Regions from separate parts of the Sporosarcina sp. FSL K6-1508 genome, predicted to be linked through region 2. Evidence: a T-box and tRNA genes for the amino acid it is inferred to sense, from the RefSeq annotation. Region 2 holds a T-box; the other holds one or more tRNA genes.
The links. A T-box is a leader RNA that pairs with one kind of tRNA and senses whether it is charged. The one in region 2 lies ahead of serS (serine--tRNA ligase), so its partner is inferred to be a tRNA-Ser.

Region 1: it encodes a tRNA-Ser, which carries the amino acid that the T-box ahead of serS (serine--tRNA ligase) is inferred to sense. The anticodon was not compared.

The regions. Positions count from the first base shown of each region.
Region 1 covers NZ_JBBOXF010000001.1:1,615,823-1,632,027, reverse strand. Annotated here, with positions in the region: gene MKZ11_RS08080 (bifunctional GNAT family N-acetyltransferase/carbon-nitrogen hydrolase family protein) at 1-24, opposite strand, end outside; gene MKZ11_RS08075 (disulfide oxidoreductase) at 157-582, shown strand; gene MKZ11_RS08070 (thioredoxin family protein) at 584-1,063, shown strand; gene MKZ11_RS08065 (RluA family pseudouridine synthase) at 1,093-1,944, shown strand; gene MKZ11_RS08060 (methyl-accepting chemotaxis protein) at 2,047-2,982, opposite strand; gene MKZ11_RS08055 (aldo/keto reductase) at 3,119-3,943, opposite strand; gene MKZ11_RS08050 (NCS2 family permease) at 4,101-5,402, shown strand; gene MKZ11_RS08045 (hypothetical protein) at 5,509-5,811, opposite strand; gene trmL (tRNA (uridine(34)/cytosine(34)/5-carboxymethylaminomethyluridine(34)-2'-O)-methyltransferase TrmL) at 6,309-6,782, opposite strand; gene queG (tRNA epoxyqueuosine(34) reductase QueG) at 6,800-7,939, opposite strand; gene MKZ11_RS08030 (B3/B4 domain-containing protein) at 7,997-8,689, shown strand; gene MKZ11_RS08025 (hypothetical protein) at 8,719-9,234, shown strand; gene MKZ11_RS08020 (hypothetical protein) at 9,454-10,350, opposite strand; gene MKZ11_RS08015 (RNA polymerase sigma factor) at 10,304-10,849, opposite strand; gene MKZ11_RS08010 (SRPBCC family protein) at 11,059-11,526, opposite strand; tRNA gene MKZ11_RS08005 (tRNA-Leu) at 11,921-12,001, opposite strand; tRNA gene MKZ11_RS08000 (tRNA-Cys) at 12,043-12,116, opposite strand; tRNA gene MKZ11_RS07995 (tRNA-Gly) at 12,125-12,199, opposite strand; tRNA gene MKZ11_RS07990 (tRNA-Gln) at 12,204-12,275, opposite strand; tRNA gene MKZ11_RS07985 (tRNA-His) at 12,286-12,361, opposite strand; tRNA gene MKZ11_RS07980 (tRNA-His) at 12,397-12,472, opposite strand; tRNA gene MKZ11_RS07975 (tRNA-His) at 12,508-12,583, opposite strand; tRNA gene MKZ11_RS07970 (tRNA-Trp) at 12,611-12,684, opposite strand; tRNA gene MKZ11_RS07965 (tRNA-Tyr) at 12,725-12,809, opposite strand; tRNA gene MKZ11_RS07960 (tRNA-Thr) at 12,823-12,898, opposite strand; tRNA gene MKZ11_RS07955 (tRNA-Phe) at 12,912-12,987, opposite strand; tRNA gene MKZ11_RS07950 (tRNA-Asp) at 13,060-13,135, opposite strand; tRNA gene MKZ11_RS07945 (tRNA-Met) at 13,139-13,213, opposite strand; tRNA gene MKZ11_RS07940 (tRNA-Met) at 13,301-13,375, opposite strand; tRNA gene MKZ11_RS07935 (tRNA-Val) at 13,404-13,479, opposite strand; tRNA gene MKZ11_RS07930 (tRNA-Glu) at 13,539-13,613, opposite strand; tRNA gene MKZ11_RS07925 (tRNA-Ser) at 13,633-13,724, opposite strand; tRNA gene MKZ11_RS07920 (tRNA-Asn) at 13,729-13,803, opposite strand; rRNA gene rrf (5S ribosomal RNA) at 13,849-13,964, opposite strand; rRNA gene MKZ11_RS07910 (23S ribosomal RNA) at 14,112-16,205, opposite strand, start outside.
Region 2 covers NZ_JBBOXF010000001.1:801,365-817,569, forward strand. Annotated here, with positions in the region: gene MKZ11_RS03745 (aspartate kinase) at 1-873, shown strand, start outside; gene MKZ11_RS03750 (hypothetical protein) at 1,679-1,858, shown strand; gene MKZ11_RS03755 (deoxynucleoside kinase) at 2,205-2,873, opposite strand; gene MKZ11_RS03760 (deoxynucleoside kinase) at 2,860-3,507, opposite strand; gene tadA (tRNA adenosine(34) deaminase TadA) at 3,755-4,261, shown strand; gene serS (serine--tRNA ligase) at 4,327-5,604, opposite strand; T-box leader at 5,746-5,964, opposite strand; gene MKZ11_RS03775 (NUDIX hydrolase) at 6,041-6,619, opposite strand; gene MKZ11_RS03780 (hypothetical protein) at 6,696-7,775, opposite strand; gene MKZ11_RS03785 (RNA polymerase sigma factor) at 7,759-8,280, opposite strand; gene pdxS (pyridoxal 5'-phosphate synthase lyase subunit PdxS) at 8,536-9,381, opposite strand; gene pdxR (MocR-like pyridoxine biosynthesis transcription factor PdxR) at 9,606-11,021, shown strand; gene MKZ11_RS03800 (serine hydrolase) at 11,162-12,508, opposite strand; gene guaB (IMP dehydrogenase) at 12,681-14,147, opposite strand; gene MKZ11_RS03810 (glutathione peroxidase) at 14,251-14,730, opposite strand; rRNA gene rrf (5S ribosomal RNA) at 15,087-15,202, opposite strand; rRNA gene MKZ11_RS03820 (23S ribosomal RNA) at 15,285-16,205, opposite strand, start outside.

The sequences.
Region 1 (16,205 bases), 810 kb from region 2:
AGACAAATCAAATTCTTCACTCATTTAAAACACCTCTTCCAAACCTGTTTCTCTTCATTATATCCTAGTGTCTCTACAGTTAATAATATTTTACTTGCTTACTGAGAAACCCTATAATCAAGTGTATATGCAGTTTAACAAGCGGGAGTGGATAGTATGCAGAAACGGCTGGAAAACAGTCTCATTGTTATTTGGACAGTTTCATTGGTTGCCACGCTCGGTTCGCTGTACTTTTCAGAAGTGCGCGGATATGAGCCTTGTACGCTTTGTTGGTACCAACGGATTTTGATGTATCCAATCGTTCTCATTTCAGGCATTGCCCTGTTCCAAAAAAACGCACGAATAGCTTTGACTTTAGCTGTTTTCTCTATTGTCGGGGGAAGTATTTCCCTCTATCATTACGGAATCCAAAAAATTAGTTTCTTAAGCGATAGTGCGCCGGCGTGCGGAAATGTATCTTGCACCGGACAGTACATCAACTATCTTGGGTTCATTACCATTCCTTTCTTGGCGCTTACGGCATTTTTAATCATCTTAATCACAAGCCTTTTCATGATGAAATGGCAGAAGGAGTCGAGGTAACTTGAAAAAACTATTGCTAATTGGCGGAGTTATTATCGCCATTTTCATCCTTGTCGTTGTCTTGTCGAAAAAATCGGATGAGGCAAAACTGAAAGACAATCCTTATGGAACAGAAATGCTTGAACAACCGACAATCGATTTGATTGGCAATAAAAACTACAGCAACATTGTTCTGCCAGATGCCCTATTCAAAAAAATCGAGGCCGGTGAATCCGTAACGGCATACTATTTCCACCCAACATGCCAATATTGCATGCAAATGACGCCTGTCATGATGCCAATAGCGAAAGAGATGGGTGTAAATGTACTGCAATACAACATGCTCGAATTTGCTGATAGAGTTGGCGAAAAGACAAAATATGATATTCAAAATTGGCCGGCACTCGTCCACTACGAGAACGGCAAAGAAGTCGGACGGATGGTCGGTGCACAGCCAGAAGAAAATATCCGTAAATTTTTCAATGAATTCGAAGGTAAATAATGAAAAACGTGCGGGAAGGAATGATTTGAATGGCGTTATTTCATTATAAAACACAAGAAGACAATATGACGGTTGAATATCTGCTCAAGGACAAATGGCAGGGCGGCAAAAAGACCGTCCACCTTATGCGGATGGCTAAGAGTGTACTAGGAGCGGATGGAGAACCAATAGACGACTGGCGCCTGCCTCTCGCCAAAGGGACAGAATTAGTATTTACGTTTCCCGATGCAGCATCCACGTATATTGCCGATGAACATACTGACATCCCTGTAATTTTTGAAGACGAGCATATCCTTGCAGTCGTAAAATCGGCTGGCCTCACAACTCATCCTGACGGCCCGAAAGAAACGGGTACGCTGATGAATGCTGTCATGGCTTATGTTCAAAAAAATGGCGGAGACTATGCGGAACATGTACATCGTCTTGATAAAGGGACTTCTGGCGTTGTTCTCGTTGCGAAACATCCGATTGCAAAAGCACTTTTTGACCGTATGATTGAGAATAACGACATCTCACGTAAATACACTGCAGAAGTGGACGGTTACTTGAAAAGGCCAAAAGGTTCCATTAGACTCCCGATTGGAAAAGACCGCCATCATCCAGCCAAACGACTTGTTTCGATGTCTGGTCAAGCAGCGGTAACAAATTTCCGGCTCATTGAACGTAAAGAGGAAACCTCAATCGTAGAAGCTGACCTCGAGACAGGCCGAACACACCAGATTCGCGTACATTTAGCGCATCTTGGACATCCTGTTACAGGTGATACACTATATGACGGCAGTGAAACAGAAGACGGTAATTATCGGCTTACTGCAACTGCAATCTCGTTCATCCATCCATTTACAGATGAACAAACACTTATCGAAATGACAACTATCTAAAAAATGCCCTGGAGGGTTATATCTCCAGGGCATTTCTTTTGAAAAAGTACTATTTTTCAACATGGACCGATGTCCAGCTCCAGTGCCGTTCGCTTTTTTTTATTAAAACGCTAATTGACGAATTCCATTCTCAAGACGCTCGTCTACTTCTTTTGCGTCTTCAATATGTTCCACAATTAGATTATGTGCTTGCGTAAATAGATTTTTCGCACCGTTCAGTTCATATTTCACTTCTTCGGACAACTTCTTCTGTTCTTCAATCATTTCTTGAACAGCACCGATGTCGCCTTGACTTAACTCAATTGTACTTAGGATGCTTTCAATTTTTGATGCAGTTGCCAAACTTACTGCGACTCCTTTTTCAACGAGCTCCGCACTTTTTCTTGTAGCCGCAAGCGCCTGCTCGATTTCATTGCGAAGTGAAGAAGTCAATGTCTGGATGTTAGCCGTACTATCCGACGTGCTTTCTGCAAGTTTTCGTACTTCTTGGGCAACGACCGCGAACCCTTTTCCGGATTCTCCAGCCCGTGCCGCCTCGATTGATGCATTCAATGCAAGCAAATTCGTCTGCGCTGCGATATCTTCAATGACACCGACAATTGACTGAATCTCAACGGATCGAGCGCTTAAGTTCGTCATATTCTGTTCGGAAGCTTGAATTTGGATTCCCAAGTCTTTGATTACATCGGCTGTCGCCTTGACCTCTTTCGTTCCTTCCGACGCCTCTTTGACCATGCTATGGGATTGTTCTTCAAGTGAACGACCTTTTTCGAACAAGTTCTGTGACTTTTCTGACGTTCTTTCGCTTAATTCACCCACATTTTCAAACTTTATCTCAATCTGACTAACTGCATCTCCTAATACATTATGTTGCGCATTTACCTTCTCATGTTGATCGACAGCAGCATTCAGTTCGCTTTTCAAGTCAGTTAAACGCCCTTGATCCTGCTCTTCTTTATTTAAATACGCTAATTTCAAACGTTCAAGTTCTAATTGAAGGCCATCGTCCTGGATAACTTTTTTCTTACTTTTGAACATGGTAATCAATTCCTCCTACATTCTTTTTTTCATCATACCATAAACTACCTCTTTTTGAATGTAGTATTTGTGACAAAAGTTGCAATACTATGAATAGCATTGAGACTTATGTCGCTCATTAGGAATGTTGATAAAATTAAAATGTATCCGGATTTGTTCCCGTCCGCTCATCGCGATTAAGTGCATCAATCGATTCCATCTCTTCATTTGATAGTTCAAAATCGGCAACCTCACTATTTTCTCGGATGCGTTCAGGTGTCACTGATTTTGGAATAACGATAAGATTATTTTGCAAATGCCAACGGATGATTACTTGTGCAGGTGTTTTCCCATATTGTTCGCCTATAGCAAGAAGCGTTGGTTCCGCGAGCAATTTACCGCGTGCAAGCGGTGACCAAGAAGTGACAGCAATGCCATGCTCATTGCAAAACGCACGGAGTGGTTCCTGTGTCAGATACGGGTGAAGTTCAATCTGGTTTACCATTGGTGCTATATTTGCTTTTACAAGGATTTTTTCAAGATGATGGGTATGATGATTGGAGACACCTGTTGTACGGATCAGTTTTTCATCATACAAACGTTCAATCGCTTTATAAGTGTCAACATATTTTCCCGTTATAGGCCAATGTGTCAAATACAAATCCAAATAATCTAACCCCAGTTTATTCAATGAAGCCTCGAACGCGCGGAGTGTCTCGTCATAGCCCTGATCGGTGTTCCAAACTTTCGATGTGATGAACAAATCCTTCCGTGGTACACCAGAGTGACGGACCGCTTCACCTGTTTCTCTTTCATTTTCATAGATAGCCGCCGTATCAATTGCGCGATATCCGTTCTCTATGGCATAGGAAATTGCCTCGACTGTCTGCCCAGGGTCTGTCATCTTATAAACACCCAGTCCTAATTGCGGCATATTCACACCATTCGCAAGCTCAGTTATTCCTTTAAAAAGTTTTGTCATTTTGAATTTCCCCTTTCCTATCTTATACTTTAATTGTACAAGCGTCATACGAATATTACGAATTACCTGATTAGAATTCAGAGTTGAATTTTAGCGTAAAAACGAATATTATTGTAAATGAACTTCATTTCGTTCGTATTTTGAAAGGAGAATTACGTTGTTTCAATTAAAAAAACATGGTACCACGGTAAAAACTGAAGTATTAGCCGGTATGACAACTTTTTTGACAATGGCCTATATTGTTATCGTCAATCCGATTATTCTTGCTGACGCTGGTGTACCATTCGAGCAAGTATTCATCGCGACGATTATCGCTGCTGTTATAGGTACACTTTGGATGGCGCTTTTTGCCAATTATCCCATCGCGATTGCACCCGGTATGGGATTAAATGCTTACTTTACATCAGTTGTTCTCGCTTCTGACGGACAACTCGATTATATGACTGCTTTTTCAGCCGTATTTGTAGCCGGACTATTATTTGTTTTGTTGTCCATGACATCATTCCGAGAAAAGCTAATCGAATCCATTCCTGAGAGTTTGAAACTTGGAATTACCGCAGGAATAGGATTATTCATCGCCTTTATCGGCTTGCGCCTTTCTGGACTCGTTGCTCCACATGAGGCAAATCTTGTGAAGCTTGGCGATCTAACTTCCCCACCCGTTCTGCTAGCTCTATTTGGTCTTCTTGTGACCGTTATTCTTATGACGTTGAATATATATGGCTCTATCTTCATTGGAATGATTCTTACAGGTATTGCCGCAGCCATTACAGGTCAGCTTAAATTTGAGGGCGCTTTATGGAAACTGCCGCAATTACCTGAAGGAATACTTGTCTGGAATCCAGTGACAGCAGTGAGTGACGTCATTTCACATGGCTTATATGGCGTCGTCTTTGCCTTCCTAATTGTCACTTTGTTCGATACGACCGGTACGATGATTGGGGTCGCAAAACAGGCAGGCCTAATGAAAGGAAACAAATTGCCCCGTGCACGTCATGCATTGCTTGCGGATTCTGTTGCAACAACATTCGGATCCATGTTTGGAACAAGTCCGACAACGGCGTATATTGAATCTTCCTCTGGTGTCGCGGTAGGAGGACGGACCGGACTAACATCGTTAACGGTCTCCATTCTCTTTATTGGTGCAGCGTTTTTCGGGCCGTTCGTCAGTACATTGTCAGGCGTCTCTGCAATTACCGCTCCTGCTTTGATTATTGTCGGAAGCCTGATGATTGGGGCAGTTAAAGATGTTGATTGGGATTCATTCGACGAAGCATTCCCGGCCTTTCTTGTAATCCTGACAATGCCACTCACTTCTAGCATTGCGACTGGGATTGCTCTTGGCTTCATCACATATCCGCTATTGAAGGTTGTAAAAGGAAAAGGTAAACAAGTTCCTATTCTCTTATATATTTTCGCGGTGTTGTTCACCTACCAGTTGCTCTATTTACCGCACTAAGAAAAGCGGAAAGCGCGAGTAGTCTAGACATTAATCCATGTAGAAAAAACGTATACTTATCTCTAAAAAAAATGCCCTTCCGTTTTACCTTGGAAGGGCATTTCTGTTACATATTCACTCTGCGTCTAGAAGTGATTGCTGATAGGAAGAGCGCTACTGCGGTAATAAGGTGCATAAACCAGCCAATAAACGGAATCGCACTCACTACGCTTGTCACAAGTCCCAGAATTGATGCTGCTTTGCCTTGCATTTCCCGAATTGAAAGCAATAACGTAATTGCATGCAGTACAAACATAACCCCGAGTACTGAATAGCCAGAGGTTACCACAAATAATCCACCAAGGAGCGGAATCGCAAGAAAACCTTCTGCTAATGCCGTGACCCATTTCATGCCAGTTGAGTAGTTCATATATATCCTGCCTCCATATTATTTAAGTCGTTACATTATATACGGACAAGCGACCTAAAAGTTTCATTTTTCTTTGCTCTGTCACAATTATTCTTGATGATCATTTCAATTCCATTAAAAATAGGGTATACTAAACGAAGCTACTAATGAATTTACAGGAGGTACCTAACATGACAATACTTCTAATTTTAGGTGTTTGCTTTGCATTCCTATCTGCAATTTTCACAGGCGGATATGATGATAAACCTGGCAAGGTAAAGATACCTGGTCAAAGAAAATAATTTGAACAAAACGGGACATGCCTTCTGGCTGTCCCGTTTTTTTATAAGGATAGAAAGATATGCTTTTCGGGTCTCCCCAGGCGCTTGCGCTTTTCATGCTGTCCAGACTCCAGCGCCTAGAGGCTCGGGTCATAAGTCGGTCCGGCTATGCAGCAAAGACCGCTGCTTCGCCAACCCGTCTTATGCCTGTCGCCTATCCCAAGGCGCTTGCGCTTTTCAAATTAATCCCGGATATGACTGCTGTCTGAGTGCTTCGTATATAAGAATCGCTGCCGTATTCGATAAATTAAGCGATCTGATATTGTCATTCATCGGGATGCGCAGACACCGTTCTTTATTCTCTTGTAACACCTCTTCTGGAAGCCCGCTTGTCTCTTTACCAAAGACGAAAAATATATCCGTCGATTCATCGGAATAATCGAATGCGGTATGAGGTCTTTCTCCATGCTTCGTCAAAAAGTAAAATACCGCAGTTGGATTCGCCGCAAAAAGTTCACGAATACCATCATGGTACGTAATATCGACGTGTTCCCAGTAATCGAGCCCAGCCCGTTTCAACATTTTATCATCTGTCGAAAAACCGAGCGGCTTTACTAGATGCAGTTTCGTTCCTGTTCCTGCGCATGTCCGCGCGATATTCCCCGTGTTCGCTGGGATGAGCGGTTCAAATAATGCAACATGTATGGTCATTTCAACACTTCCTCCACTTAAACTTTTTCTATCCGGTTACCCACTGCCTTTTCTAATTCAGCACGCACTTCCGGGTCTTCCTCCTTCAATAACGCTTCCTTAATTGCATTATACCCTTCTTCTAAACCGATTTGACCGAGTGCCCATGCAATAGTCCCACGTATTACAGGTCGCGGGTCTTTATCCAACATGGCTATCAATTCAGGTACTGCTGACTCATCCTTAAAATGTGCAAGAGAGATAATTGCATTTCGCTGAATAGGGTTTTTCCCGCGCCACGATCCGGATACATGCCCAAATTCCTCTTTAAACTCACGATTTGAAAGGCTGAGTACTGGTTGTAGAAGAGGCTTGGCCAATTCTGGATCTGGTTGGAATGCTTGTTGATGTAAATTATGTTTTCCTTTATTTTTCGGACACACCGTCTGACACGTATCACAACCGTATAACCTGTTTCCGATCTTTGCACGAAACTCCTCGGGTATTGGGGTTTTTGTCTGAGTCAAAAATGCAATGCAGCGCTGTGCATTCAATTGTCCGCCTTGAATCAAAGCCCCCGTTGGGCATGCATCAAGGCATAGTGTGCAGTCTCCGCATTCATCCTCCATTGGAACGTCCGGCTCAAATGGTATATTTGTAATCATTTCACCGAGGTACACATACGAACCGAACTCAGGTGTAATAATCGAACAGTTTTTTGCGGACCAGCCAATCCCAGCTCGTTCTGCGACAGCACGGTCGGAAAGTTCCCCCGTGTCCACCATCGAACGCACCTTTGCAGCGGGTGCATGTTCCACTATATACGCCTCAAGTAAACTTAGCTTTTCACGAAGGACCGTATGATAATCCGTCCCCCATGATGCACGGCAGAAAATCCCGCGCCGCTCGCCTTTTTTTCCCTTTGGAGAATTAGCCATTTTGGATGGATACGCTACTGCAATTGCTATGATACTTTCCGCTTGATCGAGCAAAAGGGCGGGTTCTGTCCGCTTAGCTAAGTCTTTTTCTTCAAAACCCGACTGATAGCCAAGTTCTTGCTGTCGTTTCAAGCGGTTTTTCAGCTCCCGAAATGGGGCGGCCGTTGTAAAACCAATCTTGTCGATGCCGATTGACTTCGCATAGTCCCTTACTGACTGTTGTAACTGAACAGCATTCACACTGTATCGCCTCCACTATGCTACTATTGAATTAAAACTATATAAAGGGTGAAGTCATTGAATATCGAAATGGATATGAAACTTTTAGGTGCCGTACCCGGATTAAAATTGGGCATTAATCATTATACCAAAATTACAGTGTCAGAATCGCCTCAAATGCTAAAAGGAAAATTACAATTATTCCAAGAGCAACTTTTCTTTGAACTTGAGAACAAATCCGTCTCCGATTTTCCTGGTATTAAAGAATGGCGCACTGTATGGAAATCACTTGGAGCAGATCCCAACCGGTACCGACATTCTACAGAAGCGCTCATGCGACGTATTAAGAAACAAAACTATATCAATCCCTTCCATAATGCTGTCGACTTGAATAATTTCTTTTCCTTGGAACATGAAATTCCTGCTGGCATCTATGACTTTGAAAAATTGGTCGGCGATGTATTGCTTACTTCTGGTACAGAAGAGGATGGATACGAAGGCTTGAATGGCCGTTTTAACTCATTACAAAACATTCTGCTATTGAAAGATGATTATAGCCCATTCGGCAGTCCATATGTCGATTCCATACGGACCGCCGTGACAGAAGAAACGACGGAAGCGCTACATGTCTTCTTCCTACGTCCTTCTATGGATGTTACTGAAGCATTTGAACTGACAACGGCATGCGGCAACATGTTCACCAGCCTTAGCGGCGGTTACGTCCATTCTTATGTTTTGCATGAGGGACAATCTTCCATTATAGTAGACTGATATAGTTTGTAACTGGGAGGAATGAACAAATGAGCAACATAACACTTGCTGAAGCCGTAAAATTAAAAAGCATCTTGACCAAGCGTATCCATGAGCTAGAACATGAAATGAGACGTGTCGCCTTTACGACTGTAGAAAAAGGAAGTACTCCCGAACAAGGACCACGTCCGCTTCAAGTCGTAGAAACCGAATTGGACGAAGTACGTTTGGACAGCCGCGTGCTAGATCGTCTCATGTATCGCGCAAATGTCGATAACACAATTGAATTCCAAGGACAACAGTTAGCCATTGTCGAAGCGATTGAACTCGCCACACAATTGCGTGCAAAAGCCCGCTTTTACAAAGAACTGTCAATGGCAGAAAAAGAAGAAATTCAATATGGCTATTCTGAAGGTACAATCGTGTACCGCGTCGCTTTATTTGCCCCAGAAGACTATCGGCTCAAATCATTGCAAGCAGAAAAAGATGCACATAAATTATCTAATTCGATTAATGCCAAAAACTATTCTATCGTTTTAGGCTTTGACGATGCGAAATACTTTTAATCCCTCGGAAAGGTGAGACTCCTTTCCGGGGCATAGAGTGGGGACCAATCCAATTTAAATTACAGGCAAACCAATGACCTGTTACCATTTACTTTGTGACCAATCCCCAATGACCATCCAAGGTAACTGCAATGGACAACCCTCTGCTAGTATTACCGAGGTCTCCCTCTATGGAAATCGCTCCTGCCGCGTCTGTGGCAGGAGCGATTTTAATTAGATTTAATTTTTGAACGGCTGTGTTTTCTCCCCATTAATCATTAACTTCCAGATTCCTTTTTCCGGGAATTTTATACTCCCATAATAATAATTATCTTGAGGGGTATTCTGAAAGAAGACATGCTCGGAAATAACTTTCCCTTTATTATTTAATAACTTCACCTCTATTTCTTTCCCGTTTTCTTCTTCACTTACAATTAATGCTTCAGTTGACTCCCCGACTGTAAGTTCCATTGGATGATTAACCAAAGTATAATGTTCGGTTTTCGGAAATGGGGGAAGGACCTCAATTGTAAATTCCTCAAATAATTGATCTTCCACATAGAAGGAAAGTTGCCATTTACCTTCTTTCGGAAATGGTGTGAAACTAGTTAATACCTGTTGGACATCTTCTTCAAATAGAAAACCATCAAAAACCCCTTCAGACATTATTATTTTTTTATCGTAAGCATCCCTAGCTTCTACTGTGTAACTTTTACCTGCGAGTTCTGACGCACCTATCCAAAAGTAGAGCATCATTTTCGCCCCTTTTCTTGCATCTTCCGCTACAAATTGTTCGTTAAATAGCATTCCCACCTTCCCCTCAATTCCAGTCACTTCTTGATTACTTTGTGAAAAGTTAAAGATTTCCCCCAGCTGCGCGGTCAATTCTACCTGAGGTCGAAACGACTGCTTCAGTTCATTAAGCCAATTATTACTCTCACTATCACTTGATAAGACAAGAACAAATACTACCGCACATATTAAAGTAAGTGCCGTGAGAGATTTAACAAACTTCACTCTCTTTCTAGATTTCGTCCCCTTCTTCATAGCTAAAATAATTTTTTCTTTCTGTTCATCATCCAATGTATATTTAGGTAGTTTTTTCAGACTTTCTTGTAAGTTCTCCACTCTCTTCATAAGTAAATCCCTCCTCTACAAGTAGTTCTCTTAGTCTCATTAACGCCCGATGAAACATGACATTCACATGATTCACATTGCTTTTCAATACTTCACTAACTTCTTTTGGCGTTAGCTCTAAAATACTTCTAAGAATAACTACCTCTTTATAGCGGGGAGAAAGTTGATGAATCGCTTTGTATAATTGGATGATTTCCTGATTTAGAATTGTTTGCTCTTCCAATTCATTTGACTCTTTGGGGTCGCGGATAATTAAATGCTTGATCTTTTCCCATACTCTCCGTTTGCGATAATCATCGATAACCTTATTTCTCGCAATAGAAATCAGCCATGTTTTGGGATGAGATTGCCCGTTGAACCCAGCCATTTTCTTCATAGCTATCATAAAAGTTTCTTGGACTAGATCCTCGACATCTAACGAGCCCGTATAGTAAGTTAGAAAACTGGTGATATCCCTTTCATACAGCTGAAACCACTCCTCGATTGTATGGTTCGTCACACGCTCTCCCCTCCTTTAGTTATTAGACGATTCACTACATGAAATATTACAGGCAAATTAGAAATTATGTAACTTCAAGGGAAACCAAAAGAATTTTCCTGATTTCATTCCAAAATAAAAACTCCTTTTAAGTTGGTAAAAGGAGTTTTGTAAAAGAATCTATTTCAGCAGAAGATACAATCAATATTTATTTATCAAGTCATCTTTTCTTAATGAACCACCTGCTGCTCACTTTCCGCAATCTGCTTCAGAGCCTTTGCACGGCTCACAATAAAGTTCTTCATATAGCTTTGCAAAAACAGCTTATCCGCAATAACTCCAATCGGTCCAAAAGGGGATTTATAACGAAAGCGATCAATCATTAGCGTGCCATTATCCTTTTCAATAAACTCGTGTACATGCGTAAATGAGTGAAAGGCACCTTTGACCATTATATCTTCAAAGAGATAGGGTTCATTCATTATTGTAACTTTAGCCGTCAGTCTTTGCCTTATACCGAAATGGACTGCCTCCCATGTAACAACATCCCCCGCCAGCAATAAACCTGTCGTAACCCCACCAACGGCTTTCTCTTTCGTACCCTTTGTTGTTTGAGTATGAATATCCACATCGCGCGCGAGATCAAAGCAGCGTTCTACTGAGGCTTTAATGAATTCCTGATGTTCGATTAATGGCATAACAGCCCCTCCACTCAATATTCTTTCTTTCACTGTAGCACAATAAGTTCTAAGTTGAAATTGAGCGGAACAAAAGCGGATACGCGACCCCAGCCGCCAAGTCTACAGCACGACCGACCATATATCATCCTCAACCGATCATTAGCGCTACGCAACCGATCATATATCACTGGGGACCGATCATAACGCGGCGCAACCGACCATATACCTCCGCCAACCGATCATTAGCAACCCACGACCGATCATATATATTGCTCTCCAGCATCCAAACATTTGGTGCTCACTGCCTGAATCTCGCATATCCGCTTTCACGGGCTATCTATAGGCCCAGACATTTATAAATTTATTAGACATGAAAAAAAGACACAACCGAAGTTGTGTCTTTTCCATCTGATACCCGAGGCCGGACTTGAACCGGCACGCCTCGCGGCATCGCATTTTGAGTGCGACGTGTCTGCCATTCCACCACTCGGGCATAACAATATTCATTTCACTTCCAACAATAAACAAGAAAATTGGAGGCGGCAACCGGAATCGAACCGGTGATAAGGGTGTTGCAGACCCATGCCTTACCGCTTGGCTATGCCGCCGCAGAAAATGGAGCGGAAGACGGGATTCGAACCCGCGACCCCGACCTTGGCAAGGTCGTATTCTACCACTGAACTACTTCCGCGAAACTGGGGTAGCTGGATTCGAACCAACGAGTGACGGAGTCAAAGTCCGTTGCCTTACCGCTTGGCTATACCCCAATAAGATAAATGGGGCGGCTGAAGGGAATCGAACCCTCGAGTGTCGGAACCACAATCCGATGTGTTAACCACTTCACCACAACCGCCATGATATCTAGTTTGATTTAATTAGATATACAAATGGGGCGACTGAAGGGAATCGAACCCTCGAGTGTCGGAACCACAATCCGATGTGTTAACCACTTCACCACAATCGCCACGATATCTAGTTTGATTTAATTGGATAAATAAATGGGGCGACTGAAGGGAATCGAACCCTCGAGTGTCGGAACCACAATCCGATGTGTTAACCACTTCACCACAATCGCCATAATATTAGGTTAAATTAAAAAAAGTGGCAGGGGCAGTAGGAATCGAACCCACATCAAAGGTTTTGGAGACCTCTATTCTACCGTTAAACTATGCCCCTACGTGGAAGTCTTTTCAACACATGGTTCGTGTTAAAAAAATGGTGGTGGGGGGCGGATTCGAACCGCCGAACCCGTAGGGAGCGGATTTACAGTCCGCCGCGTTTAGCCACTTCGCTACCCCACCATATAGGTCTAGATGGTGCCGGAGAAAGGACTTGAACCCTCAACCTACTGATTACAAGTCAGTTGCTCTACCAGTTGAGCTACTCCGGCACAAATATTAAAATGGTGGCTCAGGACGGAATCGAACCGCCGACACAAGGATTTTCAGTCCTTTGCTCTACCGACTGAGCTACTGAGCCACATATTTGGTCTACTCTAAGCTATGTATTTCTTTGTCAGTTTGCTTATTTTAAACCTTATTATAATAAAAATGGCGGTCCCGACCGGGATCGAACCGGCGATCTCCTGCGTGACAGGCAGGCATGTTAACCGCTACACCACGGGACCATTTGGTTGCGGGGACAGGATTTGAACCTGTGACCTTCGGGTTATGAGCCCGACGAGATACCACTTCTCCACCCCGCGACAACAATATATAGTATTAATTTGATAATTCGCATGAATTTCTGACTTATAAGTCAGATGTGTAACCCGATGCATTGTGATAAAATTTGGTTGCGGGGGCAGGATTTGAACCTGCGACCTTCGGGTTATGAGCCCGACGAGATACCACTTCTCCACCCCGCGACAATGTTAATTGTTTGTATAAATATAATGGTGGAGGATGACGGGCTCGAACCGCCGACCCCCTGCTTGTAAGGCAGGTGCTCTCCCAGCTGAGCTAATCCTCCTGGGTAAAAAAAATTTTTATTCATTCCACATAATGTGTCTTGTATGGAATAAGTTTTATTGGTGACCCCTACGGGATTCGAACCCGTGATACCGCCGTGAAAGGGCGGTGTCTTAACCGCTTGACCAAGGGGCCATTATTATTTATGTAAATCTGGCGGAGAGCAAGGGATTTGAACCCTTGAGACAGCGTTAACCGTCTACACGATTTCCAATCGTGCTCCTTCGGCCACTCGGACAGCTCTCCTAAATGGCTCCGCAGGTAGGACTCGAACCTACGACCGATCGGTTAACAGCCGATTGCTCTACCACTGAGCTACTGCGGAATAATATCATAATACTTACAAAGAGCATGCTCTTTAGGAATAACAGACCAGCGACGTCCTACTCTCACAGGGGGGAACCCCCAACTACCATCGGCGCTGAAGAGCTTAACTTCCGTGTTCGGGATGGGAACGGGTGTGACCTCTTCGCAATCGTCACTGGACTATTTTCCACAAGACAATACTTATTATATCATGTCTTGATGGATGTTGCAAGCGTTTTTTATAAAATAATTACTTTTGTTCGCTCAAAACTGAATAAAACAGACATTGTGCTACACGAATCAGGGTAATCAAGCCCTTTTTCAAAATTGGTTAAGTCCTCGATCGATTAGTATCCGTCAGCTCCACACGTCGCCGTGCTTCCACCCCAGACCTATCAACCTCATCTTCTTTGAGGGATCTTACTTACTTGCGTAATGGGAAATCTCATCTCGAGGGGGGCTTCATGCTTAGATGCTTTCAGCATTTATCCCGTCCATACATAGCTACCCAGCGATGCCTTTGGCAAGACAACTGGTACACCAGAGGTATGTCCATCCCGGTCCTCTCGTACTAAGGACAGCTCCTCTCAAATTTCCTGCGCCCGCGACGGATAGGGACCGAACTGTCTCACGACGTTCTGAACCCAGCTCGCGTACCGCTTTAATGGGCGAACAGCCCAACCCTTGGGACCGACTACAGCCCCAGGATGCGATGAGCCGACATCGAGGTGCCAAACCTCCCCGTCGATGTGGACTCTTGGGGGAGATAAGCCTGTTATCCCCGGGGTAGCTTTTATCCGTTGAGCGATGGCCCTTCCATGCGGAACCACCGGATCACTAAGCCCGTCTTTCGACCCTGCTCGACTTGTAGGTCTCGCAGTCAAGCTCCCTTATGCCTTTGCACTCTGCGAATGATGTCCAACCATTCTGAGGGAACCTTTGGGCGCCTCCGTTACTCTTTAGGAGGCGACCGCCCCAGTCAAACTGCCCGCCTGACACTGTCTCCTGCCCCGATAAGGGGCATGGGTTAGAAGTCCAATACAGCCAGGGTAGTATCCCACCAACGCCTCATCCGAAGCTAGCGCTCCGGAATCCAAGGCTCCTACCTATCCTGTACAGGCTGCACCGGAATTCAATATCAGGTTACAGTAAAGCTCCACGGGGTCTTTCCGTCCTGTCGCGGGTAACCTGCATCTTCACAGGTATTATAATTTCACCGAGTCTCTCGTTGAGACAGTGCCCAGATCGTTACGCCTTTCGTGCGGGTCGGAACTTACCCGACAAGGAATTTCGCTACCTTAGGACCGTTATAGTTACGGCCGCCGTTTACTGGGGCTTCAATTCGAAGCTTCGCTTGCGCTGACCTCTCCTCTTAACCTTCCAGCACCGGGCAGGCGTCAGCCCCTATACTTCACCTTGCGGTTTTGCAGAGACCTGTGTTTTTGCTAAACAGTCGCCTGGGCCTATTCACTGCGGCTCTCTCGGGCTTTAACACCCTACCAGAGCACCCCTTCTCCCGAAGTTACGGGGTCATTTTGCCGAGTTCCTTAACGAGAGTTCTCTCGATCACCTTAGGATTCTCTCCTCGCCTACCTGTGTCGGTTTGCGGTACAGGCACCTCCCGCCTCGCTAGAGGCTTTTCTTGGCAGCGTGAAATCAGGGACTCCGGGGAATACTCCCCTTGCCATCACAGCTCAATGTTATAGGAACGGGATTTGCCTCATTCCACACCTCACTGCTTAGACGCGCATAACCAACAGCGCGCTCACCCTATCCTACTGCGTCCCCCCATTACTCAAACGGCGGGGAGGTGGTACAGGAATATCAACCTGTTGTCCATCGTCTACGCCTTTCGGCCTCAACTTAGGTCCTGACTAACCCTGAGCGGACGAGCCTTCCTCAGGAAACCTTGGGCATTCGGTGGAAGGGATTCTCACCCTTCTTTCGCTACTCATACCGGCATTCTCACTTCCAAGCGCTCCACCAGTCCTTACGGTCTAGCTTCGACGCCCTTGGAACGCTCTCCTACCACTGACATCTAAGATGTCAATCCACAGTTTCGGTGATTCGTTTAGCCCCGGTACATTTTCGGCGCAGCGCCACTCGACCAGTGAGCTATTACGCACTCTTTAAATGATGGCTGCTTCTAAGCCAACATCCTGGTTGTCTGGGCAACGCCACATCCTTTTCCACTTAACGAATACTTGGGGACCTTAACTGGTGGTCTGGGCTGTTTCCCTCTCGACTACGGATCTTATCACCCGCAGTCTGACTCCCAAACATAAATCATCGGCATTCGGAGTTTGTCTGAATTCGGTAACCCGGGATGGGCCCCTAGTCCAAACAGTGCTCTACCTCCGAGATTCTTAAGTTTGAGGCTAGCCCTAAAGCTATTTCGGAGAGAACCAGCTATCTCCAGGT
Region 2 (16,205 bases):
TTACGCGACAAACCAGGACTAATTGTTTTTCCTGGCTTTTTCGGCTATACCAAAGACGGAACACTCCGTACCTTCAATAGAGGCGGATCGGATATTACAGGTTCTTTACTAGCGGCAGCAACTGAAGCTGAACTGTATGAAAACTTCACGGACGTCGATTCTGTCTTTGCGGCCAATCCGACTGTCGTCGACAACCCTGTCGGTATTGAAAAAATGACCTATCGTGAAATGCGTGAACTGGCTTATGCAGGATTCTCCGTCTTCCATGATGAAGCGCTCATGCCCGCATTCCGTCGTTCTGTTCCTGTCTGCATTAAAAATACCAATAATCCCGAAGCGTCTGGAACGCTTATTGTTAAAGAACGCAATTACTTTGCACAGCCGGTTATCGGCATCGCTGCGGATAGTGGATTTTCTACGTTGTTCGTCGATAAGTACTTGATGAACCAAGAAATTGGTTTCGGAAGAAAGTTATTGCAAATATTAGAGGAAGAAGAAATTCCATTTGAACACACTCCTTCCGGTATCGATAATTTGTCCGTCATCATCAGAAGTAAATTTCTCAATGCGGATAAAGAAGCCCGAATTGTACGCCGGGCGAAAGAGGAATTGAATGCGGATCATGTCCATATGCATTCCAATTACTCCATGATTGTGCTGGTCGGTGAAGGAATGCGCCATTCTACTGGACTCGCTGCCCGTGCCGCCTCTGCAATCGCCCGTACAGGCGCCAGTATTCAAATGATTAACCAAGGTTCATCAGAAGTAAGTCTTGTCTTCGGTGTTCATAAAAAAGATGAAACGAAAATACTGAAAGAGCTTTACGCTGAATTTTTTCTGAAATCGGCGGTACTCTCTAACCAAACTTGTTGAAATAAAACATCACATTGAATTCGTTTCAGCGCTAGAGAATGCCTCTGTCTCCCCCTTGCAAGGCGCCTGAGCACAGTTTGTATAGGTTTCAACTTTTTCATTATCTATTTAATGGCACACCATCTCATTGGATAGTGTGCCATTTTTCTGAACAGAATAGCATAAACACACCTGGAAATTAATTAACAATGCTACCCGCTTTCCTATCAGCCATTCTTAGAGCTACCTTCCCCATTTCGTCAAGGTGTAAGAATTAGAAAGCTTGAGGTCCGGCAATTTCATCTCTTGTTTATAGTAATTTTCAAACTCCTTAACTACTTCTACAAGAGATGGGGTTTATAGTTCTTCGTTCAATATGATTCTCCATCAATCGACGGATTTTTATATATGATTATTTCTCCCTTCAGCATGGTAAATAAAAGTAACTAGCACGAGGATTCATGCAACAATAACTGCTGGGCCACATTCCATGTGTGCCTAGGCCTGATGCAGAAGAGAAGGACGGGCTATAGTGAAACAGCCTGTCCTTCTTTTTGTATAGTTGCTCAATATTTGGAGTTCAACTTGCATACGATGCGATAAAATTGAGGGGAATAGGTAAATTTGTGAGGAGATTGATAAATCCGCTGTGGTTACGGGTAATTCCGAATTTTAGGTAATTCCCAGATTTCCCACGAATTAACCGCTTTTCTATCGCAACAATTTTGATGACTCGCGAAAAAAGAAATTTCCCCTACACACCATCAGCATTAGACAAATTAAGCTGTCGAAGGAAATGGATAGGAGGAAATTCTTTCCGAAATAAATGGGTATCTCTCGTTATTTATCAGAATTTTTAAATTTAATTAACCCTGAAATTCCTGTACAGTTAGGAAAAGAAGCTGTCTGGGGGAATGGGAATGCCTTACAAAGTAATCGCCATAATGTGTTCAATAGTCGCCATTGCGTGTTCAGTTTTGGTTTTAGCCAGCGCCCACTTTATTGATGGTTGGAATGAGGAGAAACTCAGCTTTAGCCATGAAGTTTCCGCGGCTAGCCCGTCAGATCGAGTGGACAGAGTGAGCAACTATCTTGTAAAGTGGCAGTCGAATATGACGAGTAAAGGTTTCACGGACGAGCAGGTGGAAGAAGGGAAGAAGGTTGTCGCGAAGCATCTGGCTGACATCAAGTTGACATCCCAGGCAGACGACTAGTCGCGCCGTCACGTATTCTTTATTTTAAATTATTTATAGAACAAACAGGGACCTGTCCGCTAAGCGAATAGGTCCCTGTTTTACCCTGCTAATTTTTTGTCCCCGAAAAGAAAACCCGCTATATTTTTGTGGATGGTTTCATTTCTTCAAAAGTGACGTTTGCTTCAGGGAATGTCCTATTTTCTCAACAATCGTTTCCACTTCTCGTGGATTAGTAAGAAGATCATAATCATTGATATCTAGACGTAATACCGGGCATGCATTGAACGAATTGATCCAATTCTCATAGCGCTCGTGCATTTCTTCCCAGTATGAAACCGGTGTCTCCTGTTCCATCAGACGACCGCGTTCTTTGACACGAGAAATGATGCCGTCAAGCGGTCCTTCCAAATAAATTAGCAAATCAGGATGCGGAAAATAGGGTGTCATAACCATTGCTTCAAACAGATTCGTATACGTATCATAATCAACGGGGTTCATCGTCCCTTTTTCCATATGCATTTTCGCAAAAATGCCTGTATCTTCATAAATCGAACGGTCTTGGATAAATCCGCCGCCATATTCAAATATGCGTTTCTGCTCTTTGAATCGCTCTGCCAAGAAGTAAATTTGTAAATGGAAGCTCCACTTTTCAAAGTCATTGTAAAAAAGATCGAGGTAGGGATTCTGATCGACATTTTCAAATGATGTCCTGAAATTCAGTGCATCCGCAAGTGCCTGCGTCATCGTTGACTTGCCGACCCCCACCGTCCCAGCAATTGTAATGACAGCATTTTGAGGGATGTCGTATTTTTCACGTAAGTTCATTCAACTTTACTCCTTTTCGTATCGACGAATCGACCGTATCTAAAATAAATTGCAGATCCTTTTCATTGTTTACGAAATCTAGATCGTCCCCATTGAACCGAAGAACAGGTATTTCAGGATGTGCTGATTCAAAAAACGTAATGAACGTTTTGTAGTCTTCTGTAAGTTGCTGTAAATAAGCAGGATCCATGTTTTTTTCAAAATCGCGCCCGCGCTGGGCGATTCGCTTCATAAGCGTGTCTAGGCTTGCGTGGAGATAGACAATGATATTCGGAACAGGCATGTCCTTCGTTAAAATTTTATAGATTTCTTCGTACTTCACATACTCATCAGGACGCAATGTTCGTTTCGCAAAAATGAGATTTTTAAAAATATGATAATCGGCAACGACCGGTTTTTGTTCAACCACTATTCCGGGTTTAATATCACTTAGCTGTTTGTAGCGGTTACAAAGAAAAAACATTTCGGTCTGGAAACTCCATTCCTCGATGTTATCGTAAAATTTATTAAGAAATGGATTTTCATCCACAATTTCTTTTAGCTGATAGAATTGCTGTTTGTCCGCGACTGCTTTGGAAAGTGATGTTTTCCCAACTCCAATCGGACCTTCGATCGCTATGAATGGAACAGACATCAGAAATCCTCCTTCACGTCTACATTATATATTGCTCTTCATTTTATCACACAGGTGAAATGAAAAATAGAGCGTGCTCAACGTTTCAGACTTTTTCCACGTGGAACAATTTTAGGGACTGCATCTAAAACCCGGCGGCTTCTAAGCATTAGCCATAGGGCCTCTTATAGAGCCATCGCTCCTAATTGGAAGATCACCCTTCATTCACCATATTAAAATGCTACAATATCTTCAAGGAGAGATGACTTTGGATACTTTTAATAAAGACCGGATATATATGCAAATGGCAATTGACGAAGCGATGAAGGCACAAGCGCTTGCCGAAGTTCCCATTGGCGCAATCATCGTCCATGCGGATAAAGTAATTGCCCGCGCTCATAATTTACGTGAAACAACCCAAAATGCCGTAACACACGCAGAATTGTCCGCCATTCAGGATGCATGCCAAGAAATTGGCAGCTGGCGGCTTGAAGATACGACGCTGTATGTAACACTTGAACCATGCCCGATGTGCGCAGGCGCTATTTTACAATCCAGAATTCCTCGTGTCGTCTACGGTGCCCGCGATCCAAAAGGCGGTTGCGTCGACTCACTCTATCGCTTATTGAACGATCCACGGTTTAATCATGAATGTGAGGTGGTTGAAGGCGTCCTTGCGGATGAATGCGGGGAGATGCTGACAGCGTTTTTTAGAGCGATACGCGAACGAAAAAAAATTGACCAAAAGCGTAAGCGCCTTGATCAAGGGTGCTGAAGTCTAGACGGACTAAAAAAGAAATCGTGCGAGACATCGAATGACGCCTTGCACGATTTTTGTTTTCACAAAGTAATAACTTCTTTCCCGCCCATATACGGACGGAGAACTTCGGGAATAACGACTGAACCGTCTTCCTGCTGATAATTTTCTAGAATTGCTGCCACGGTACGCCCAATTGCCAGGCCGCTTCCGTTCAATGTATGAACGTATTCAGGTTTTGCCCCTGCTTCACGGCGGAAACGGATATTTGCACGGCGCGCCTGGAAGTCTTCAAAGTTTGAACAAGAAGAAATTTCACGATACATATTTTGAGTCGGAATCCATACTTCAAGATCGTATTTCTTCGCTGCAGTGAAACCCAGATCTGCTGTGCACATTTTCAATGCACGGTATGGTAATTTCAACAACTGTAACACTTTTTCCGCATGCCCAGTCAGTTTTTCTAATTCATCATAAGAATCTTCCGGTTTTACGAAACGGACGAGTTCTACTTTGTTGAACTGATGCTGACGGATTAATCCCCGTGTATCGCGCCCCGCAGAACCTGCTTCTGAACGGAAGTTTGTGCTGTATGCTGCAAATGCTACCGGCAATTGTGCAACATTCAGGATTTCATCACGGTGGAAGTTCGTTACAGGCACTTCAGATGTAGGGATAAGGAAGTAATCCTCTTCATTAACTAAAAATGCATCTTCCTCAAATTTCGGCAACTGGCCAGTCCCTGTCAGGCTTGTACGATTTACCAAGTACGGCGGCAGTATTTCTTCATAACCGTGTTCTTCAATATGAAGATCCAGCATGAAGTTGATTAATGCGCGCTCTAGACGTGCACCGAGTCCGCGGTAGAAAACAAAACGGCTTCCTGTCACTTTTGCAGCACGTTCGAAGTCAAGAAGTTGTAAATCCGTTCCTAAATCCCAATGCGGTTTAGGTTCAAATCCAAATTCAGGCTTCTCCCCCCACACACGAACTTCAACGTTATCGTCTTCGCTATCGCCAACCGGAACGCTGTCATGTGGTACGTTGGGAATACGCATCATGATATAGTTCAATTCTTCTTCCACTGTATTCAATTCTTCATCAAGTTTTTTGATTTCATCTCCGACTTGACGTGTACGCGCAATAACTTCATCTGCATTTTCCTTGTTGCGCTTCATCTCAGCGACCTTTTGAGATACTTCATTACGCTCCGCTTTCAAGACTTCAACTTTTGCAATCAATTCTCTGCGTTTGTCGTCAAGACCTTGGAAGTTGTCGAGCTGAGAAATATCTTCTCCACGTTTAGAGAGTTTCTCTTTTACTTCATTAAAATTGGCACGGACTCTTTTAATATCTAGCATAGGTGATTCCTCCTTGAGTTTTAGACGATAATGGATTAGCAGTGCTCAAAAGAAAAGCGTTAGCACTTGGTCAGGGACGACTTATGACCCCGAGCTCCGGGCACTAAAACTGGACAATAAAAAAAGCCCTCCATCCCCTATAAAAGGGACGAGAACTACCCGCGTTGCCACCCAAATTGACTGGACACTTAAGTCCAATCCACTCCATTGAAGTAACGGTTCAACTGCCGGCTCAGGCCTACTATACGTTTCAGCCCGGCTACTCAGGGACGGATTCACAAGTGTCTTTACCGACTCGCACCACCCGCCGGCTCTCTTCAAAAAAACATTCTTGCTACTGCTTCCCATCATCGTCTCATGTTTGAAATTAGTATTACTTTACTACAAGGTTGATTTTTTGGCAAGTCATTCAAAGAAAAGATGTAACCGCTTTCCGTTATAGTCCTCTCATGAATAATGCAACTTGTTCAAAATACATCCTTTCATGTGGAACAAAATCAGGAAGGCTGATTATTACCGTCGTCCCGTCATGAATATTCCTGCAGGTCACTGTCATGACTTCCGATAGGAATAGTTGAATCAAGTCTTCCCGTTTCACGATATGGACGCTTTCCACTTCTTCCAGTTGTAACGAAAAGTCTCTTGCTGTAAATGTTGATTCATACAGGAAGACGTTCGCAAACTCATGGTCAATAAAGTTCGACAGTTCAATGCCGTCCCGCACGATGCCTTTCGAATGGAGCTTCTGCATATCAATTTCGATACCTAGTTCCTCTTCCACTTCCCGAATGCCGTCCATCACAGTTTCGGTTGAAAGGATGTGCCCCGCAGCGGTAATATCGTACAAACCAGGGAAATCCTTTTTCACGTTACTTCTTTTTTGAATATAGATGAACTTTTCATCCAGTAGCCAACAATGGAATGTTTCATGCCACAGTCCTTTAAGATGAACATCATCTCTACTTTCATCTCTCAAATATGTATAGTTTTCATCAAAAACTTTTAACCGTTCCATTCAAATCACCTCTATCCAAGTATAACAAAGCCATCTTCATTTAACGAAGATGGCCATAAAGACAAACCTATTTTAACTATTCACCAGGAATATTTGAAACCTGTAATAAATGGGTTTCATCTTCATTTATTAATTGAATCTTATAATGGTCGCTTTGAATCGTTTCCTTAATTTCTTTTGTTGCTAAATACGTTTGAAGGGCCGTTTCAATATCTGAAATAATCTGTTTGTCGGGGTATTCCGGTAACGCTGTTTTAATCCAAACATTTGTCACGCCGCCTTTCACCTTATAGCTAATTCCTGTCACATTGTAAATGGACTTACCAGCTAGCGCTGCATGAATATCACTTACAATATATGCCCAACGGTTATCTTGACTACGGTGTTTCGCATTGTAATAATGTACTTTGACCTCCTTAATGTCTAAACTATCTTCATCAATCGCTTCAATGACAAATTTTTGAATTGCCTCTGCTTCCTTCACATGATCTGGTATATCAATTTCAAGTACGTTTGAAAAGAATCCTTCTTTAATGCCATATGTAGCATGTTGTGCCAAGTCGGAATAGCCATACTTCAAGAATGCACTGCTAATAACAACATCTACTTCATCCATTAGAGTACCCAATTTACGATGTCTTTCCGGTAATTCTTCACTGCCTTCAAATAGAGTAATGTTTAATCGGTATTGATCGGTGCCTTGGTCATATAGCAATTGTTCAAGTTGGGGTACAAGCACTTTTTTCATTGATACAAGACTATCTGCGCCTTTCATCAATACGATTTCAATTGTATAAGGATTAGGCCTTGTGCCGACAGAAGATGCTTCATACCCCGATTGCTCAAGAATTTCCATAATCTTTGAATGTAGCGAATCGACAGTTGATGAGTTGCCCACTGGGATTTGAAGAGGCAAGATTTTTGCTGCCAAAGAGGCCATTGTTGGGGAATACAATGGTGAACTTCCCACTAACAAAAGGAGAGTAGCTGCCACTGAGAGCCAAATCTTTTTGCTTGATAGTTTCTTCTCTACAGTCTTCTTACTTTCAAGCAAAATACTCTTTCGCAATTTCCCATGATATTCTGCCTTCATGTGGAGATTTTGTTTTAGTTTCTCAAAAGAGTTATTTAGCTCATCATCAAATGATTGCTTCATATCTAAATCCCCCTTCTATCAGCTTGTATTTTAATTCCTGTAACCCCCGTTGTAATGTGCTTTTCACCTTACTGTCTGACCAACCTAAAACTTCAGCGGTTTCTTTCGTCGAAAACTCTTTTAGCTTACGCAGAACGATTACTTGCCTATAAGATGGTTTTAATTTTTGTAAAGTATGGATCAAGACTACTTCCCGTTCGTTCATTTCCATCAATTGATGCGGCAAAGGGGCTAAATCACGATCATTCAATGACAGATCTAAATAATGTTGCAACGGATTCTTTTTACGTAAGTAATCTTTCGTAGTATTTTGAGCAATGCTAAATAACCATGTTTTAATACTCGATTGATGTAAAAACGTATCATGCTTTCGATAAGCCTTCACAAATGTTTCCTGTGTTAAATCTTCCGCATGTTGATAATCTTTCACCATCATCAAAATGTATGTAAATATAGCTTCACCGTAATCGTCATACCATTGTGCAACAGTTTCTTGGGTATCCACAGATTTCCATCCCCTTTCTTCCTACCAGATATGGTGAATTTATGAACACATGTATTAACGTAGCGTAGGCGCCATATCTGGGGTAGCCAAAGCGTATTTAAAGGAATTATTTATTTCAACTTATATACTTAGACGCAAGTTACAAAAATCGGTCGCAAATAAAAATAAAAAAGAAGGGGTAATATGCTCATCTACTGAACATATTAACCCCTTCAACTTATAGTACGGTTTAATTTTTACTCTTTTATTAATTCATTACCAACCGCGTACTGACATAAGCTCTTCCTCTTGAAGAGTCCCGATTTCCAGCCCTTTCATCGGTTCGCCGATGTCTTTGGACAGCTCGCCAATCAATTTATAGTCTTTGAAGTTTTCCGTTGCTTTGACAATCGCACGTGCAAATTTTTCAGGGTTCTCTGATTTGAAGATACCTGAACCTACAAATACGCCGTCCGCGCCAAGCTCCATCATCAGTGCAGCATCAGCAGGTGTAGCTACGCCACCTGCTGCATAGTTTGTCACAGGAAGACGTCCGTGTTTTTTGATGGCAAGGAGGATTTCATAAGGTGCGCCAAGATTACGCGCTTCCGTCATGATTTCGTCTTCATTCATATGAACAAGTCTACTCACTTGTGCATTGACCATGCGCAAATGACGTACTGCCTCAACGATGTTCCCTGTACCTGGCTCACCTTTTGTACGAAGCATTTTAGCACCTTCCCCGAGACGGCGTGCTGCTTCTCCAAGATCACGCGCTCCACAAACGAAAGGCACACTGTATACGCTTTTCAACAAATGAAACTCTTCATCAGCCGGTGTCAATACTTCACTTTCATCAATATAATCGACACCGAGTGCTTCAAGTACACGTGCTTCGGAAATATGACCGATACGTGCCTTCGCCATGACTGGAATCGAAACAGCCCCTTGTACGTCCGTAATGATGCGCGGATCCGCCATGCGCGCCACGCCGCCAGCTTTCCTTATATCAGAAGGAACCCGTTCCAATGCCATTACTGCAATTGCGCCTGCCGCCTCTGCTATTTTTGCTTGCTCTGCATTAATAACGTCCATAATAACCCCACCGTATTTAAAGTTCATATTAACTTCCCCCTTTTCTTATTGTCTAGAGTTCAGCGCCTAGAGGCTCGAATCATAAGCCATGCGGACTATACGGCAAAGAACGCCGTTCCGTCAGCCCGTCTTTTGCCTGTCGCCTCTGAACAGGCGCTTCCCTCTTTTCTTATTGTTCAGTATAATGGAATATGACCTTATTGAAATACTCAGTTCCGATCAACTTGAAGGGGTCAGATGGAGGGATTGCCATGGAAATGTTATTAATCAAGCTAGAGAAAAGTATAAATACCCCGCTATATGAACAAATGTACAACCAACTAAGACGGGATATTACAGATGGCAAATTGCCTGTAGGTATGAAACTTCCTTCGAAACGAAAACTCGGTGACTTTCTCAATGTGAGCCAGACAACTGTTGAACTTGCCTATGCACAGTTGGCGGCTGAGGGGTTTATCTCCTCGAAACCTCGGAAAGGTTTTTACGTACAAGCAATTGAAGAGCTCGCCTACGTCCAACCGATGCAAGTTGCAGAGGAAATGGTGACCGAAAAAATTGTAGATGTATCTTTCGACTTCTCGCCTGGCAAAATCGATACTGAATCATTTCCTTTTACGCAATGGCGGAAGTACGCAAAAGACGTTATGGATGAATCTTCTCGGAATCTTCTTCTTCTTGGACACCCTCATGGTGATTGGGAGCTTCGTCAAGAAATTTCGCGTTATTTATATCATTCGCGCGGTGTTGACTGTATTCCCGAGCAGGTTATTATCGGCTCCGGGACAGAACAGCTCATGCCCCTCGTCATCCGGGTTCTAGGGACAGAAGCGACATATGCAATAGAGGATCCTGGCTACCCACTCACCCATCATGTATTTTTCCATAATAACCGGGTAGCAATTCCGATTGCAGTCGATGAAGAAGGGATGGATGTAAGCCTCCTGCAACGCTCAGGAGCAACTGTTGCCTATGTGACTCCCTCTCATCAGTTCCCGACAGGCAGCGTCCTTTCCGCATCGCGCAGGACCGCTTTATTGAACTGGGCTTCCTCAGTTAACGGAAATTTTATTATTGAAGATGATTATGACAGTGAGTTCCGCTATACCGGCAGACCGATTCCTTCTTTACAAGGTATGGATAAGGGCGGCAACGTCATCTATTTGAGCACCTTTTCAAAATCGCTTATGCCCTCGCTACGAATTGCTTATATGGTGCTTCCTCCTGTATTGCTAAATCGCTATGAAAAGGCATTCATCCATTACTCAGCTACAGTACCGCGGCTCGATCAGCATATCCTGGCGCGTTTTATGGCAGACGGTCATTTTTCACGTCATCTTAATAGAATGCGGAAAATATATAAACGCAAGCTTCAAGTTCTTACAGAGACTCTGGCATCCTATGCTCCCTACGTTTCATTTTCAGGCGATGAAGCAGGCATGCATATTATCCTAACCGTCCACACCGAAACAAATGAAAAATCCCTGGTACTCGCTGCACGGAAAGCAAGTATCCGTGTATACGGCTTAAATGAGTATAGAACAGTTGCCCAAGCGGGGGAACCCTCCTTTCTTCTCGGTTTCGGCGGCCTTTCTACAGAGGATATCACCAAGGCCGTAGAAGACCTTATGAAGGCTTGGAATATCTGTAAAAGCGAAAGTACTTGTTAATTCTCTTCCTACTTGAGTTTAGACAAAAAAAGGCGAAGCATCCTTTTAAGGATGTTTCGCCTTTACTGTTTAATAGACAAGATAGTATAAGTTTTAACTACTCGGGTCAGTGTCTAGACTCCAAGCGCCTTCAGCTTTTCTTATTTAAATAGACCTTTTACAAACCCTGTTGCACTACTCCAGATGCTTGCAAAGAAGGCGCCAATCGCACTCATTGTAAGTGAAAACCAGCCTGCCTTCTCGACTGCATCTTTCGTAACAACCTCAGTTCCCGGATTATCGGAATCAATGAAACCGTAATCAGTTCCTTCCGTTTTCACGAGATTCACATGCCCCACAACAGTGTCTTTTTTAATTGGTGCTTGTAGTGCACCTTCTTTTACTTTTGATTCATCAAGTACAAGTTCAGGTACATATAAATCTTTTTCACTTGTTTTCACCATCATGCGAATCGGTTCCTTCACTTCCACGGCAACATTTTTCGCTTTTCCTTTAGTAACGTCAAGTGTTTTAGAACCTTTAAACTGATAGCCGGCCGGAACGAACTCTACTTCCGAAAATTGACCAAAACCGTAATCGAACAGAGCACGTGTCGCATCGAATCGTGCTTTGTATGACCCTACTCCTTTTGCATCAACCGCTTTCATAACAACAGCAATCACCCGTTTACCGTCCCTTGTGGCTGTCCCTGTGAAGCAGTGCCCCGCAAAGTCAGTCGTACCTGTCTTCAGACCATCAACACCTTCGTATTCATAAACAAATCCTGGAAGCATGAAGTTCCAGTTTTTCATCACAGTTCGATCAGTTGTTCCTTCACGGAAAACTTTTGTATTGATTTTTGTCGTTTCTAACACTTCAGGATAATCGTGCAGTAAATGGTATGCAAGCTTTGCAACCGATTTCGCAGGCATAACGTTTTCATCCTGAGGACCTGTCCCTTGTGGATGCATCCCTTGAAGATCACCATTATTCAAGCCCGTTGAATTGACAAATTTATAATCTTTTAAGCCCAGTTCTTCCGCTTTCGAATTCATCAGTTTCAGAAACTCTGTTTCCGTTCCTGCTATCGTTTCTGCAATTGCAATTGTCGCTGCATTTGCAGAATAGATTGCTAATGCTTCATACAACTCACGTATTGTATACGTTCCATCTCTTCGCAGAGGAACATTACTGAGACGACGGTCTTGTGAAACGGCATATGTATAGTCGTTCACTTTATATTCCTGATCCCAGCTTATTTTACCTTCTTTAATTGCTTCAAAAAGAATATATTCAGTCATCATTTTTGTCATACTAGCAATACCTAGAGGCGTATCTGCATTTTCTTCATATAGTATTTTTCCGCTATCCGCGTCAATTAAAATCGCTCCGTCAACATGGATGCCTAGTGCTGATTCGGCGTAAACCGGAACCGTGCCCCATGTCATTATTAATAATAACGGCACTAACAGGAATGCCACCAATTTTCTCATCTCTCGCTTCACCATAATACCTCCGTCATCGCTATTTCCCTAAAGACATTTTATCATATTTCTGCTACTCCATGGGAACTAAACCGAAAAAACACCTTTCCGCTCATATGTAGACGCAGGAAAGGTGATGAAGTTCCTTCATTCCGATTCAAAACACAGGGAAAGTTAATTCTTGAAACAAAATCCCTTATGAAAGTGTATAATTCGGCGCTTCTTTTGTAATTTGTACTTGATGTGGATGACTTTCACGCAATCCTGCACCCGTCATGCGGATAAACTGTGCTTTCTCACGCAAATCACGCAAGTCCTTTGTACCACAATAACCCATACCTGCACGAACACCGCCGATTAACTGATGAATCGTGTCCGACAAAGACCCTTTGTAAGGCATACGCCCTTCGATTCCTTCAGGTACAAGCTTTTTCGCGTCCTCTTGGAAATAACGGTCTTTCGAACCGCGCTCCATCGCAGCAATTGATCCCATACCACGGTAAACTTTAAAACGCCGTCCTTGGAATATTTCAGTTTCTCCCGGACTTTCCGTTGTACCCGCAAGAAGACTTCCTAGCATAACAGCATGCCCACCGGCGGCAAGCGCTTTGACAATATCACCGGAGTACTTAATACCACCGTCAGCAATAATTGTTTTGCCTACCTTACGTGCTTCTGAAGCACATTCGTAGACCGCTGTAATTTGTGGAACACCCACACCTGCAACCACACGCGTCGTACAGATTGAGCCAGGTCCTATGCCGACTTTGACGACATCTGCACCCGCTTCAAAGAGCGCACGCGCACCTTCTGCAGTCGCAATATTGCCTGCAATGATTTCAAGATCCGGGAACTGGCGTCTAATCTGAGCAACCACATCCAGAACACCTTTAGAATGGCCATGTGCCGTATCGATGACAACAACATCGACTTCAGCATTTACAAGTTTCTCTACGCGTACCATCGTATCTGTCGTAACACCAACCGCTGCGCCTACAAGCAAACGACCTTGTTTATCTTTTGCGGCATTTGGAAACTCGATTACTTTTTCAATATCCTTAATTGTGATCAACCCTTTAAGGATTCCCTTCTCATCGACGATCGGAAGCTTTTCAATTTTATACTTTTGTAAGATTTTCTCTGCATCTTCCAATGTTGTACCAACCGGCGCCGTTACAAGATTCTCTTTCGTCATGACATCATCAATAACAAGTGAATAATCTTGAATGAAGCGAAGATCACGGTTTGTCAGAATACCTACCAGCTTTAATTCTTCAGTATTATTAACAATTGGAACGCCAGAAATACGGTATTTACTCATTAGATGCTCAGCGTCGAAAACCTGATGCTCAGGTGACAGGAAAAATGGATTTGTAATAACGCCATTTTCTGAACGTTTTACAGTAACAACCTGTTCAGCTTGTTCTTCGATGCTCATATTCTTATGGATAATACCAAGTCCACCTTGACGCGCCATAGAAATTGCCATCTTCGATTCAGTAACCGTATCCATTCCGGCGCTAATAACGGGGATGTTTAATTTTATCTTATTTGTCAGTTCGACAGAGAGCGATACATCTTTGGGCAATACTTCAGATGGTCCCGGTATTAGCAACACATCATCAAATGTAAGCCCTTCACGCGTAAATTTTGTTTCCCACATTCCAACATACCTCCTGTTAGTTATAATTGAATATTATTAAAAGGGTATCAGCGGTCACAATAGCTGTCAAGGTAGGAAGGACAAGTAAAAGTATTCCTATTATTCACTGAACAACTTGATTTATTGAATTCTTCATTTTAAGAGGTGAAGTTTGTGGTGCAAACCGTTCGACAACTTGTCCTTCGCGATCAATTAAAAACTTCGTAAAGTTCCACTTGATCCCCTCTGTCAGTATCCCCTTTTTTTGGGAAGTTAGAAATGTGAAAAGTGGTTCTGCTTGGTCACCCTTCACGTTGACTTTTGCAAACATCGGAAAGGTTACACCGTAATTGACTTCACAGAATTCCATCGTCTTCTCAATATCATTAAACTCTTGATTATTGAAATTGTCCGAAGGAAAGCCCAGAATAACGAGCCCTTGATTTTTATGTTCTTCATATAGTTCCTGCAATTCCTTGAACTGGCTGGTAAAACCGCATTTACTTGCCGTATTCACTATAATTAAAGGCTTTCCTTTGTAGTCTTCCATTGATTGGACGTCACCGTTCGGTTTTTTGACCGAAAACTCATAAATAGTCTTCATTGAGTTAGCTCCTTTAATTTTAGACTTATATAAACCATAGGCTGATGCAGGAACAATTACAAGGATTGGGGATTGAAGTGATGATGTTTAGTACGTGGTACCAAGCAATTAATTTGAGCGACTTACCAGATGACAACTAATCGAAATAATCCTATTGCATCCAAAACCAATTTTATGACTTCCTTAACCGACAATTTCGCTTCCTTTCTTCTACTAAGATAAGTTTACCTTCATTACTACAGTTAAACACAAAAAGACTATTACTTCTACTAGGCAAATACTATACATAAAAGTGTACGGATAACGCAAAAACGAGAGGATTCAAAAGAATCCTCTCGTTTTATATAAACCATGGTGCCCGGCGACGTCCTACTCTCACAGGGGGAAACCCCCAACTACCATCGGCGCTGAAGAGCTTAACTTCCGTGTTCGGGATGGGAACGGGTGTGACCTCTTCGCAATCGTCACCAGACTCTATTGAGCTTGTTCGCTCAAAACTGAATGAAACAGACATTGTGCTACACAGAATCAGGGTAATCAAGCCCTTTTCAAAATTGGTTAAGTCCTCGATCGATTAGTATCCGTCAGCTCCACACGTCGCCGTGCTTCCACCCCAGACCTATCAACCTCATCTTCTTTGAGGGATCTTACTTACTTGCGTAATGGGAAATCTCATCTCGAGGGGGGCTTCATGCTTAGATGCTTTCAGCATTTATCCCGTCCATACATAGCTACCCAGCGATGCCTTTGGCAAGACAACTGGTACACCAGAGGTATGTCCATCCCGGTCCTCTCGTACTAAGGACAGCTCCTCTCAAATTTCCTGCGCCCGCGACGGATAGGGACCGAACTGTCTCACGACGTTCTGAACCCAGCTCGCGTACCGCTTTAATGGGCGAACAGCCCAACCCTTGGGACCGACTACAGCCCCAGGATGCGATGAGCCGACATCGAGGTGCCAAACCTCCCCGTCGATGTGGACTCTTGGGGGAGATAAGCCTGTTATCCCCGGGGTAGCTTTTATCCGTTGAGCGATGGCCCTTCCATGCGGAACCACCGGATCACTAAGCCCGTCTTTCGACCCTGCTCGACTTGTAGGTCTCGCAGTCAAGCTCCCTTATGCCTTTGCACTCTGCGAATGATGTCCAACCATTCTGAGGGAACCTTTGGGCGCCTCCGTTACTCTTTAGGAGGCGACCGCCCCAGTCAAACTGCCCGCCTGACACTGTCTCCTGCCCCGATAAGGGGCATGGGTTAGAAGTCCAATACAGCCAGGGTAGTATCCCACCAACGCCTCATCCGAAGCTAGCGCTCCGGAATCCAAGGCTCCTACCTATCCTGTACAGGCTGCACCGGAATTCAATATCAGGTTACAGTAAAGCTCCACGGGGTCTTTCCGTCCTGTCGCGGGTAACCTGCATCTTCACAGGTATTATAATTTCACCGAGTCTCTCGTTGAGACAGTGCCCAGATCG